DNA from 2 places in the Sphingomicrobium clamense genome. Region 2 is predicted to be linked to the other one. Evidence: predicted binding sites of a transcription regulator. Region 2 holds the regulator's gene; the other holds the start of a gene.
The links. The regulator LexA, encoded in region 2, represses DNA repair genes until DNA is damaged. The targets are predictions, from matches to a motif close to GTTCCNCNCTTGTTCT.
Positions count from the first base shown of each region.

Region 1 (6,214 bases), 660 kb from region 2:
ATCTGCGGGACGGTCTGGTGGCTCTCGTCGACGAACAGCAGCGCGTTGTCGGGAAGATATTCGAACAGCGTCGGCGGCGGCTCGCCCGGCAGGCGTCCGGTCAAGAAGCGAGAATAGTTCTCGATCCCGGCACAGCTCCCCGTCGCGGCGATCATCTCGAGGTCGAAATTGGTCCGCTGCTCGAGCCGCTGCGCCTCGAGCAGCTTGCCCTCCGCCTCCAGCTCCTTGAGCCGTTCGGCGAGCTCGTGCTTGATCGCCTCGCTCGCCTGCTTGAGCGTCGGCCCCGGCGTCACATAGTGCGAGTTGGCGTAAATCTTGACGCTGTCGAGCTTCGCGCCCGGCTTGCCGGTCAGCGGATCGAACTCGAGAATTTCCTCGATGTCATCCCCGAAGAAACTGATCCGCCACGCCATGTCCTCATAGTGCGACGGGTAGATTTCGAGATTGTCCCCCCGCACCCGGAAGCTCCCGCGAGCGAAGTTCGTGTCGTTGCGCTTGTATTGTAGAGCGACCAGCTTGCGGATAATCTCGCGCTGGTCGACCACCTGCTCCTTCTTGAGGCTGAAGGTCATCGCCGAATAGGTTTCGACCGAGCCGATGCCGTAGAGGCAGCTGACCGATGCGACGATGATCACGTCGTCCCGCTCGAGCAGCGCGCGCGTCGCCGAGTGGCGCATCCGGTCGATCGCCTCGTTCACCGAGCTTTCCTTCTCGATGTAGGTGTCGGAGCGCGGGACGTAGGCCTCGGGCTGGTAATAGTCGTAATAGCTGACGAAATATTCCACCGCGTTCTCGGGGAAGAGCCGCTTGAACTCTCCGTAGAGCTGGGCCGCGAGTATCTTGTTGGGCGCGAGCACCAGCGTCGGGCGCTGCAGCGTCTCGATCACCTTGGCCATCGTGAACGTCTTGCCCGAACCGGTGACGCCGAGAAGGACCTGGCTGACCTCGCCGTCATCCCTGATGCCTTCGACGATCTCCTTGATCGCGGTCGGCTGGTCGCCCGCCGGCTCATAATCGGAATGCAGCACGAACGGCTTGCCGCCCTCCGCCTTTTCGGGGCGCGGGGGACGATGCGGGACGAAGCTCTCGCCCGTCTCGGGCTCCTGCAGCGAAGTACGAATCTGGATGGCCATCCTTCCCTTAATGGGGATGGACGTGCAAAGTTGCGAGTCTGGACGAAACAGGGGAGACGAGTGATGCGCACCATGATCCTGATGACCGGCTGCCTCGCACTGGTCGCCTGCGGCGAAAGCGGCAGCGTCGATGCCGATGGCGACGGCACGATCACCAACGACGAGGTGATGGCCGCGACGGCCGATATGGCCAAACCCGTCCCCGGTCGCTGGGAGGTGACCACCGAGGTCATCGAAATGAACATCCCCGGCATGCCGCCCGAAATGAAGGATTTGGCCAAGACCATGTTTGCCGGCGCGGGCATCAACTATTGCCTGACCGCCGAGGAAGCGGAGCAGGATCCCGAAGCCCTCTGGAAGGAAACCAACGGCGATTGCAGCTGGGAGACGTTCGAAATGGACGGCGACAGCGTCAATGCCAAAGCGGTCTGCAAGGGCCAGGGCGGCGAAACGATGCGGATGACCATGTCGGGCACGCACACGCCGACCAGCTATTCGAGCGACAACGAAATGCAGATGCAGACGCCCCAGGGTGACGGGCTGATCAAGATGCATGTCGAGGGTCGCCATGTCGGCGAGTGCGACGGCAGCGAGATGGGTTGATCGCAAGCGGGGAGCCTTGCTGGCTCTGCCAACGGCCGCTCGGCCGTAAAGTCGAGCGGCACCATCCCATTCCCAAGGCGCGCGGCGGCCGCGAGACCGTGCCGGTCCACCCCATCTGTCACCGGACGCTGCACAAGACGCTCGACAACAAGGCGCTCGAGGCGATCGGCCACGACGTCGGCGATCTCCGCCGCGAGCCGGCGATTGCACGTTTTCTGGCGTGGATCGCCAACAAGCCGCCCGGCTTCCATGCGCCCACCCACGGCAAATCGAAACGCTAACACGCTTGTCATCGACGCGACTTTGCCTAAGCTGCGCGCCGGGGGAGAGGATTTGATCCGCACGGGGTTTGCATTTCTGGCACTGTCCGCGCTTGCCGCTTGTTCGGCCGAGCCGGAGGAGCCTGCCATCGTCAGCCATGACGAGGTCGCCGAAACGATGCGTCGGCTCGCCAACGAGGGCGAGTTCTTTCGCGCCGGCCAGTGGGAGTCGACCAGCCGAATTCTCAACATCTCCAACATCAGCGAGAGCGAAGCCGCCGAGTTGAAAGCGCGGATCGGGGCACAGAAATTTTCGACTTGCCTGACCCAGGAAGAAGTGACCGAACCCGACGCAGACTTCTTCTCGGGCGCGCAAAGCGACTGCGCCTATGCCGGCTTCCGGATGGCGGACGGCGAGATCGAGGCATCGATGCGCTGCGTCACCGGCGACATCGTCCAGGACAATGAATTGACCGGTACCTATGCATCCGACCGATACGACTTTACGCTGACCAGCAAGGGCGTCGGGCCGGAGGGCGCGACGATGGTCATGGACATTTCCGCCAGGCGGGTCGGCGATTGCACGAAATTGGGGTCGGCACGACCCGATGAACCTTCAGGGGAGAATGACAATGAAACTGACGACTAGGATTGCCGGGACGACGGCGCTGGCCTTTGCGCTTGTCGCATGCGGCGGGGAAGCGACCGATGCACCGTCCGCCGACGGTGGAGACATGACTGCGGAGGTGGTCGATACGCTGCTGCCGGGCGAATATGAAATCACCTCGACCGTCACTGCGCTCGAAGTCACCGAAGGCAGCACTGCTGGGACCGCGCTCAAGGCGGATGACGTCCGCACGAGCAAGGTGTGCGTCGGCGAAGACGGCCTCCTGCCGCCCGAAGCCTTCGGCGAAGAGAATGACAATTGCACGATCGATGCCGGTGCCTATTTCCGCCGCGGCAAGGTCCGTCAGCAGCTGACCTGTTCGCGCGACGGGAAGACCGGACAGGTCAACCTCCAGGTCGATGGCGAATTTACCGCCGAAGGCCTTGAAGGCGAAGTGCAGACCGGTACCTTCTTCGCAGGTCCGGGCGACTACAACATGACCCGATCGATGACGGGCAAGCGCCTTGGCGACTGCACTGCCGCCGAGGTCGAAGCCGAAATGGAAGGCACCGAGATCGAAGGCTGATCTTAGCCATCACAATTGGGGCGGCTGCCGAGGGGTGGCCGCCTTTTTTGTTGTCGGCGGTCAAGTTCGTTGGAGTCGCGTTACGGTCGACCCGCGAGCTCCGCATCGCAAGCGCGACGCGTGTCGTTTGAGCCACGCCAAAAGAGCACATCCCGGAACTCCTAAGGGGGTTGCACCGCAACATGATTCCCGCGCCCGAAACCGGTGAAAAATTTTCACCGGAAAAAAGCGTGGAAGGCTGCGGATTTAGCGGTTGGCAACCGTTAAAATTGCGTTGAGTTGCAAAAATGACTCTTGCGCTCGAATCCCCGTTTCGACACTATAGGTTGTGTAGCGACAGGGGACACAGCCCAACCACTTGTGTTGAGGGCCCGGGATCACCATTTCCGGGAAGGGGGAAGCTGTGTGTAACGGGGATCATGGGGATGGTCCCTCAAGCAGTGTCCCCTGGAGCTTGTGGATAGAGCGTCGAATGACTCGCTATCACGGGGGAACAAGTGTAGAACATTGGCTGCCAGGTCAGCCGAATCATGGGGAGTAACCAAATGGACCTTTCGACGGGTGAAAACGTCACGGCCGATGACGTCACCGAAGCCGTATCGGATTCCAAGAAAGTCCACGAACGCCGGTTCAAGATCGTCACCGATTCCAAGCGTGACGCGAAGCTGACCGAGTTCGGCAAGGAAACCTTGAAGGACCGCTACCTGCTCCCCGACGAGAGCTACCAGGATCTCTTCGCGCGCGTCGCGTCGGCCTATTCGGACGACCAGAAGCATGCGCAGCGCATCTACGACTATATTTCGAACCTGTGGTTCATGCCTGCCACCCCCGTTCTTTCGAACGGCGGCACCGGACGCGGCCTCCCGATCAGTTGCTACTTGAACTCGGTATCCGACAGCCTCGACGGCATCGTCGGCACCTGGAACGAGAATGTCTGGCTCGCTTCCAAGGGCGGCGGCATCGGCACCTATTGGGGCAGCGTGCGCGGCATCGGCGAACCCGTCGGCCTCAACGGCAAGACCAGCGGCATCATCCCCTTCGTGCGCGTGATGGACAGCCTCACGCTCGCCATTTCTCAGGGCTCGCTGCGCCGCGGTTCGGCCGCCTGCTATATCGACATCCACCATCCGGAGATTGAGGAATTCCTCGAAATCCGGAAGCCATCGGGCGACTTCAACCGCAAGGCGCTGAACCTGCACCACGGCGTGCTGATCACCGACGAGTTCATGGAAGCGGTCCGCGACGGCAGCGAGTTCGAACTCAAGTCGCCCAAGACCGGCGAAGTGCGCGGCTCGGTCAACGCCCGCGCGCTGTTCCAGAAGCTGGTCGAGACCCGCCTCGCCACCGGCGAGCCCTATATCGTTTTCGCCGACACGGTGAACAATTCGATGCCCAAGCATCACCGCGATCTGGGCCTCAAGGTCTCGACGTCGAACCTGTGCTCGGAGATCACGCTGCCGACCGGCACCGATCATCTCGGCGCCGATCGCACCGCGGTCTGCTGCCTCTCCTCGCTCAACCTCGAAACGTGGGACGAGTGGAGCGGCAACAAGCTGTTCATCGAGGACGTTATGCGCTTCCTCGACAACGTGCTCAGCGACTATATCGCCCGCGCACCCGACGAGATGGCCCGCGCCAAATACAGCGCCGAGCGCGAGCGTTCGGTCGGACTCGGCGTCATGGGCTTCCACAGCTTCCTTCAGGCCCGCGGCCTCCCCTTCGAGGGCGCGATGGCCAAGTCGTGGAACCTCAAGATCTTCAAACATATCCGCGCGCAGGCCGACGAAGCCTCGATGATGCTCGCCAAGGAGCGCGGGCCCTGCCCCGACGCCGCCGACATGGGCGCGATGGAGCGCTTCAGCTGCAAGATGGCGATCGCGCCGACCGCGTCCATCTCGATCATCTGCGGCGGCACCTCCGCCTGCATCGAGCCCATTCCTGCGAACATCTACACCCACAAGACGCTATCGGGCAGCTTCATCGTGAAGAACCCGCACCTCCAGGCGCTGCTCCAGGAGAAGTCGAAGGATAGCGACCAGGTGTGGAACTCGATCCTCGAGAATGACGGCAGCGTCGCCCACCTCGACTTCCTCTCGGAAGAAGAGAAGGCGACCTACAAGACCAGCTTCGAGATCGACCAGCGCTGGCTGCTCGAGCTTGCCGGCGACCGCGCCCCGATGATCGACCAGGCGCAGAGCCTCAACCTCTTCATCCCGGCCGACGTCGACAAGTGGGACCTCCTGATGCTCCACTACCGCGCGTGGGAGCTGGGCATCAAATCGCTCTATTACCTCCGCTCCAAGTCGGTGCAGCGCGCCGGCTTCGCTGGCGGGGTTGAGAAGGACAACACGTCCGAAGCCGCCAAGTACGAGCTGCCCTCGACCGACTATGACGAGTGCCTCGCCTGCCAGTAGACCGATGGACACAAGCACGATCCTCCTCGCGCTCGCCGCCTTTCTCTTCGTGACCGACGTCGCGATCGGGCTGTGGGCGCGCGGCCAGGGCGGCGACAAGGTGAAGATGGGCAATGCCCTCCTCCTGTCCGCCCCGCTCGTGTCGGGCTTGCTCGTCTGGATCGCGCTGGGGATGGAAGGATGAGCCGTGCCGACCATAGCACCTTCTGCTGCCTTCGCGCTCGCCGCGGTCGCGGTTGTGTTGGGCCTCGCCCTGATCCTCGCGCCGCGCGGACTCATGAACCTGCAGCGGCGAATGATCGTCTGGCAACTGCGCATGATGCGCCGTCCGCGCTTCATTCGGGTCGTCAGATTCTACGGTTGGCTGCTGTTCGTGCTCGGCGTGCTCGTCGCGCTGCTGCAGTGGCTCATCCTCACGGCGGAGGCGTAGCATGACGCGCCCCGCCACCCAGTTTCCGCTATTCCCGCTGGCGCCGCGGCTTCTCACCACCGCCGACGCCAGCGGGAAACCAGTCGCAGTAAGCGACACCCACGAAGCCAGGAGTTAGTCTTATGGAACTGCCGCAAATCCTGATGATCGTCGCCGGTATCATCATGCTCGTCGCCTCGTG
Region 1 covers NZ_JAHVAH010000001.1:585,925-592,138, reverse strand. Annotated here, with positions in the region: gene uvrB (excinuclease ABC subunit UvrB) at 1-1,133, opposite strand, end outside; gene KTQ36_RS02895 (DUF3617 domain-containing protein) at 1,197-1,736, shown strand; gene KTQ36_RS02890 (HNH endonuclease) at 1,736-2,017, shown strand; gene KTQ36_RS02885 (DUF3617 domain-containing protein) at 2,070-2,645, shown strand; gene KTQ36_RS02880 (DUF3617 domain-containing protein) at 2,629-3,189, shown strand; gene KTQ36_RS02875 (ribonucleoside-diphosphate reductase subunit alpha) at 3,735-5,603, shown strand; gene KTQ36_RS02870 (hypothetical protein) at 5,608-5,787, shown strand; gene KTQ36_RS02865 (hypothetical protein) at 5,791-6,033, shown strand; gene KTQ36_RS02860 (hypothetical protein) at 6,156-6,214, shown strand, end outside.
Region 1: the regulator LexA is predicted to act here: its motif matches at 3,680-3,695, upstream of KTQ36_RS02875 (ribonucleoside-diphosphate reductase subunit alpha).

Region 2 (6,214 bases):
GACCGAGCCAGTCGAGCCCGTCGTGGATCGCCGCGATCGCCTCGGGGGTCGAACGCTTCTTGTCGGTATCCTCGATGCGGACGAGATATTTGCCGCCCCTCGCGCGGGCGTAGAGATAATTGAACAAGGCGGTGCGGGCGCCGCCGATATGCAAGTAGCCGGTGGGCGAGGGGGCGAACCGGGTGACGACAGGTTTGTCGGTGCTTGCGCTCACGCGCTGATCCTCTCAAACAGGGGGTATGGACTTTGGTGGCGCCCCTAACACGGACGCTGCCGCGTCGCTACCGGGAAGTCAGCCTTCCCGGCTGCGCCTGCTCGGGCGGCAGATCGACGACTTTATCGAGGCCGAGCGGGCCCAGCTGCCGCTGTGGGCCGTCGTCGCCTTCGCGGCGGGCATCGGCTGCTGGTTCTGGCTTCCCCGATCCGATCAATGGATGGCCGTCATCGGCATGGCCGGGGCCGTCGCGGCGGTCGGCGTGGCCTCGGAGGGGCGACGGCGACAGGTGCTCGTATGGGGCGGTCTGCTGTTTGCGCTGGGGACGGGCTGGATTTGGCTCAGGAGCGAGAGTGTCGCCGCGCCGGTCATCGAGCGAGTCATGGTCGAAACGTTCGAGGGCGAAGTCGAACGTGTCGAGCCGCTGGTCGCGAAGGGCAGGGTGCGGCTGACGCTGGCGCCTTCGGACGCTGTCTTGCCGCCGCGATTGCGCGTGAGCCTGCGCGAGGCTCAGATGGTCGAGGGGATCGGCGAAGGCGCGGTCGTCAGGATACGCGCGCGGCTGATGCCACCCCCCGGTCCGGCGCTACCGGGCGCCTACGATTTTTCGCGCAAGGCGTGGTTTGCCGGAATTGGCGGAGTAGGCACTGCACTCGGCGATGTCGCCGTCGTCCGGTCGTCACCCGGCGGTTCGCTCGACAAGGTCAGGGCCGCACTGGGCGCCCATGTCCGCGAACGATTGCCGGGCGAAGGCGACGGAACCGCGACTGCGCTCGTGACGGGTGACAAGAATGCGGTCGCGGCTGAGCGCGCCGACCAGATGCGACGGTCGGGCCTTGCGCACCTGCTCGCCGTGTCGGGCCTGCACATCGCGGCGGTGGTCGGGGCAGCGATGCTGATCTCGTTGCGGCTGCTTGCGCTCTCGGAGCGGCTCGCGCTGCGCACCAATCTCGTGATCGTGTCGGCGGGGGTCGGGGCGCTTGCGGGCATTGGCTATACGCTCCTGACCGGCATGCAGGTGCCGACGGTTCGGGCGTGCATTGCGGCTTTGCTCGTCCTTGGCGGGCTCGCGATCGGGCGCGAGGCGCTGAGTTTGAGGCTGGTGGCGGTCGGCGCGCTGATCATCCTGCTAGTGCGACCCGAATCGCTGGTCGGTGCGAGCTTCCAGTTGAGCTTCGCGGCGGTGACGTCGATCATCGCGCTCCACGCCCATCCGCGCGTGCGCCAGTTGATCGGGCCGCGTGAGGAGGGGACGGTGTCGCGCTTCGGTCGCGGCCTGCTTGCGCTCGCGATCACCGGCCTGATCGTCGAGGTCACGCTGATGCCGCTCGCGCTCTACCATTTCCACAAGGCCGGGCTGTACGGGGTCATCGCAAACCTGGTCGCGATTCCGCTGACGACCTTCGTGATCATGCCAATGCTGGCGCTCGCTTTACTATTCGACCTGGTCGGGCTGGGCGCGCCTTTCTGGTGGGTGGCAGGCATATCGCTCGACCTGTTGATGTGGGTCGCCGAGACCGCGTCGGGAGCCAAGGGTGCGGTGGCGATGGTGCCGACCATGCCGACATGGGCATTCGCCGCCTGCATCCTGGGCGGGCTGTGGGTGTTCCTCTGGCGACATCGGGTGCGCTGGCTGGGGATCTTCCCGATCGTGATCGGGCTGCTGACCGCCGCCGTCCAGAGCGCGCCGGACCTCCTGATCACCGAAGACGGCCGCCATCTTGCCGTGGTCGAGGACGGACAACCCGTCATGCTGCGTAGCCGCAGCGGCGACTTCATCCGCGACATGCTGTCCGAGGCATCGGGTTATGATGGCAATCCCACCGCGCTGGACGACAGCCGTTTCGCCCGCTCCAATGGCGACGCCTGTGTGGCCCGGATCGAGCGGGAAGGCGACCAGCTCGACCTGCTCGCGATCCGGAGCCGCGATTTCATCCTGTGGAGCGAATTGGTCGCTGCCTGCGAAGCTGCCGACATCGTCGTGGCAGACCGGCGCCTGCCCGAGGCCTGCACGCCGCGGTGGCTCAAACTCGATCGCGCCGCGCTCGAAGAGACGGGCGGGATCGCAATTTCGCTTGGGCACAAGCGGCAAGTCGACACGGTCCATGCAGTCCGCACCGACCATCCCTGGCGCTAGGCGCTACTCCTCGGCTTCCTCGACGACGTAGACCGCAAACTCGTTTCCGGCGGGGTCGACTGCGTGGAAGCGGCGCCCCCCGGGAAAGGCGAAGATCGGGCGCACGATACGTCCACCCGCGGCTTCGACATCCGACAAAGCTGCCTCCAGGTCTTCGACGCGGATCACCGGCAGCGGTTTGTCGATCGCGTCGTCACCGGTGACGCCCGACAGGCCGACATCGGTATCGCCGGTCGTAGTCGCGCTATAGTCGGGACCGAAATCGGTGAACGTCCAGCCAAAGGCGTCGGCATAGAAGTCGCGGGTCTTGCCGACCGTCTCGGGATCGGCGGCAGGCAGTTCGAAATAGTCGAGGCGGGCAGTCACGTCTTTCTCCACCGATACGAGCGCGTCCGTGTCGTCATCGGGCACATGCTCGACGCTGCAACCGGCGAGAAGGCCGGCTGCAGCAGCAAGGAACAGTTTTTTCATCGGTCAGTAGCGGCGGATGATGCCGGCAAGGCGGCCCTGTACGCGCACCCGGCCTTCCTCGTAGCGCTGCGCCTGGTGGGTCGGGTTGGCCGGGTCGAGCCGGATGGTCGCGCCCTCGCGCCGCCACGTCTTGAGCGTCGCTTCCTCTTCGTCGACCAGGGCCACGACGATCTCGCCATCGCGCGCGCTGTCGACCTTGCGGATCAGCGCGAAATCGCCGTCGAGAATGCCTTCCTCGATCATCGAATCGCCCGACACTTCGAGCGCATAATGTTCGCCCGGTCCGAGGAGGGCGGCAGGGACCTGGAAACCTTCGGTACCCTGCAGCGCCTCGATGGGGGTGCCCGCCGCAATCCGTCCGTGAAGGGGGATCTCGATCACGTCGTTCGCGGGGGCGGGGACGACAGGCATCGCGGCGGGGGTCGGTGCCGCTTCCATGCCGTCGGGAAGCTTGATGACTTCGAGCGCGCGTGCGCGATTGGGGAGGCGGCGAATGAATCCGCGCTCCTCCAGCGCACCGATCAGGCGATGGACACCCGACTTGGACGCCAGCCCCAAGGCCTCGCGCATTTCATCGAAACTGGGCGAAACGCCGTCGTCGTTGAGACGCGAATTGATGAAGGCGAGCAATTCCTTCTGCTTGGCGGTCAACATGTGCACCCCTCGTCACTGGTAAACGAATAGGGAACAGTTAGAGAACGTATTGCGCCTCTGTCAAGTCGTTTTGCTATCGCAAATGCGCAAGAAAGCGCTCAGCATGGCGTGACCATGTTCGCTCGCGACGCTTTCGGGATGGAATTGAATACCATGCGCCGGCGCGTGCTCGTGACGCATGGCCATGACCAGCCCGTCATCGCTCCACGCATTGGGTCTTAGCGGTGAATACGGTTCCGGGACGGCCAGCGAATGGTATCGCGTTGCATCTAGCGGGCTGGGGAGTCCTTCGAAGACGCCGCTCTGATCATGACACACGCGCGCGACCTTGCCGTGCACGGGAGCCACGCGGTCGACCTTCGACCCGCAAGCCAGCGCCAGCGCCTGATGACCCAGGCAAATCCCGAGATAGGGGCGGCGGTCGTCGACGGCCGCGGCAGCGAGCGAGACGCTGATCCCGGCGTCTTGCGGCGTACCGGGCCCGGGGGATACGAGAATGCCGTCGTCACCTCGAGCCATCGCCTGCTCGACGCTCAGCGCATCGGCGCGGACGACGTCGACCTCAGCGTCCAGCGACCGGAGATAGTCGACCAGCGTGAAGGTGAAACTGTCGTAATTGTCGAGGACCAGGATCGACGGCGCAGCCATAAGCGCGGCGCCTTACTGGCCCCCGCCGGTGATGCGCTGGCGCGTTGCGGCAATGACGCTTTCATTGCGGCTCACCCCGACATCCTCGCGCACGGCGCGAAGGAACTGTTCGGTCAGCTCGTTCCCGAACACCTGGCGGAAGCCTTGCGACGTCTGCGAGACGAGTCCGGGATTGGTCGTCGCGTCGCCGCGCTCGATCCCGACCGTCTTGACGACGTAGATGCCTTCGTTGGTAGCGCCGCCCGTCACCCGCGACTGACCCTCGGTGAGGTTGAACATCATCTGCACCGGCGCGGGGACATTGCCCTGGAATTGCGCGAGGTCCATGCGGCGGAATTCGATTTCGCGAACGGCGGGCAGGTCGATGCCTTCGTCCGCCTCCGCCTTGGCGACGGCATCGCTGGTGGACGCGCCACCGGCCATGGCCTGCTGGATCGCGGTGGCCACGCGGCGGGCAGCGGCCAGCGCCTCGCGCTCGATAAGGTCCTGGCGAACCCGATCGCGAATTTCGGCCAAGGGAGCGGGCGCGGCCTCGATGATGTCGCCGACCGCAACCATGACGAAGCCCTCATCCTCTCCGACCACGGCGACTTCTGGATCGTCGCCCGCGAACATCTGGAACCCGTTGGTCAGCGCCTGCTGATAGCCATCGGGCAAGCGATAGTCCGGGTTGTCGAGGTCGCGGCCGCTGGCGGTGATGGCCGGGGTCTCGGTGATCGTCAGGCCGGTTTCGGCAGCGGCTTCGGTGAAGCTCGCTCCGTCGCGGATCAGGTCTTCGAAGTCGGCGACCTTTTCGGACAGCGACGCCTGGCGCTGGGCGGCGCGTAAATCCGCGATCACCTGCGCGCGGGCTTCGGCAGGCGAAGTGCCTCCCTCACTGCGGATCGAGTCGACGCGAACCACGTGCCAGCCGAACGACGAACGGACCGGGCCGACGATCGAGCCGGCGTCGACGCTGTTGGCAAAGACGGCTGCCGCCACACCCTCGGAGGTAAGGTCTTCGAACTGCTCACGCGTCTGCGGTCCGACCGAGACGTCGGCAGCCGAAAAGCCCTGCGGGGCCACGGCGTCGGCAAAGCTGCCCTCGCGCGCGGCATCGGCCACCATGACCGCCGTCGCTTCGTCGGGAAGCACGACCTGGCTGATCACGCGGATGTCCTGCGAGGAGAATTCGGAAGCGCGCGCATTGAGCGACGCGGTGATTTCCGCTTCGGACGGCTCGGCGACCGACACGCTGTCGGGCGTGATAGCCGCAAAGCGCAGGACGCGCTGTTCGGGCACCATGTAGCGGACCGCCTGCGCGCGGTAGAAGCCCTGGATCTGTTCGTCGGTCGGATCGATCCCGGCCGCGAACGGTGCGGCGGGGACCATGACCACCTCGGCCTCGCGACGCTCGAGCAGCATCGACGCGTAGGGACGCGCGATGCCGTTGGGGACGCGCACCTCGGCCGCCACCGGCACCAGCATCAGCCGGTTGAGCAACTGTAGTCGGAATTCATCACGGATCTGCGCATCGGTCAGGCGGGCCTGCGACAGGAAGGCGCGATAGGCCGCGTCGGAGAATTTGCCGTCCGCGCCAGTGACGTTCGGAAGGCGCGCTATCTCGGCGTCGATCAGACGCTTGGACAGGATGAAGCCGTTATCCTTGGCGAACGCCTGCAGCGCTCGTTCGGTGATGAGGCTTTCGAGGATGGGGTCGAAGAGCGGGTCGAGATCGGGATAGTCGGCCTCAGGGTTCTGCTGACGCTGGCGCGCGAGTTCCTGCTCGAGCGCGTCGCTCATCTGGCGATCGGTCACCGGTTCGCCGCCTGCTTCGGCAAGGTTGCTCGTCCGCGCGCCGCCGCCGACACCCACATTGCTGATATCCGCCATCGCGAAAGAAAAGACGATAACGGCGCCGATCACGATGATGATGGCCATGCCGACCTTGCTGTTCGACATGTTGCGGAAAGCTGAAATCATGGCAGGGGGCGACTTTCGCGGTTCTGGAAGTTGGCGACCGCTTTAGAGAGCGGCCATTCGAGTTTCAACCGAACTGGCACTTGGCCCGTCAAAATCAAGATGCTAGGCCCCCGCGGTCCGATTTCGAA
Region 2 covers NZ_JAHVAH010000001.1:1,250,425-1,256,638, forward strand. Annotated here, with positions in the region: gene gltX (glutamate--tRNA ligase) at 1-214, opposite strand, end outside; gene KTQ36_RS06480 (ComEC/Rec2 family competence protein) at 240-2,351, shown strand; gene KTQ36_RS06485 (VOC family protein) at 2,355-2,822, opposite strand; gene lexA (transcriptional repressor LexA) at 2,826-3,476, opposite strand; gene KTQ36_RS06495 (anthranilate synthase component II) at 3,537-4,124, opposite strand; gene KTQ36_RS06500 (peptidylprolyl isomerase) at 4,137-6,086, opposite strand.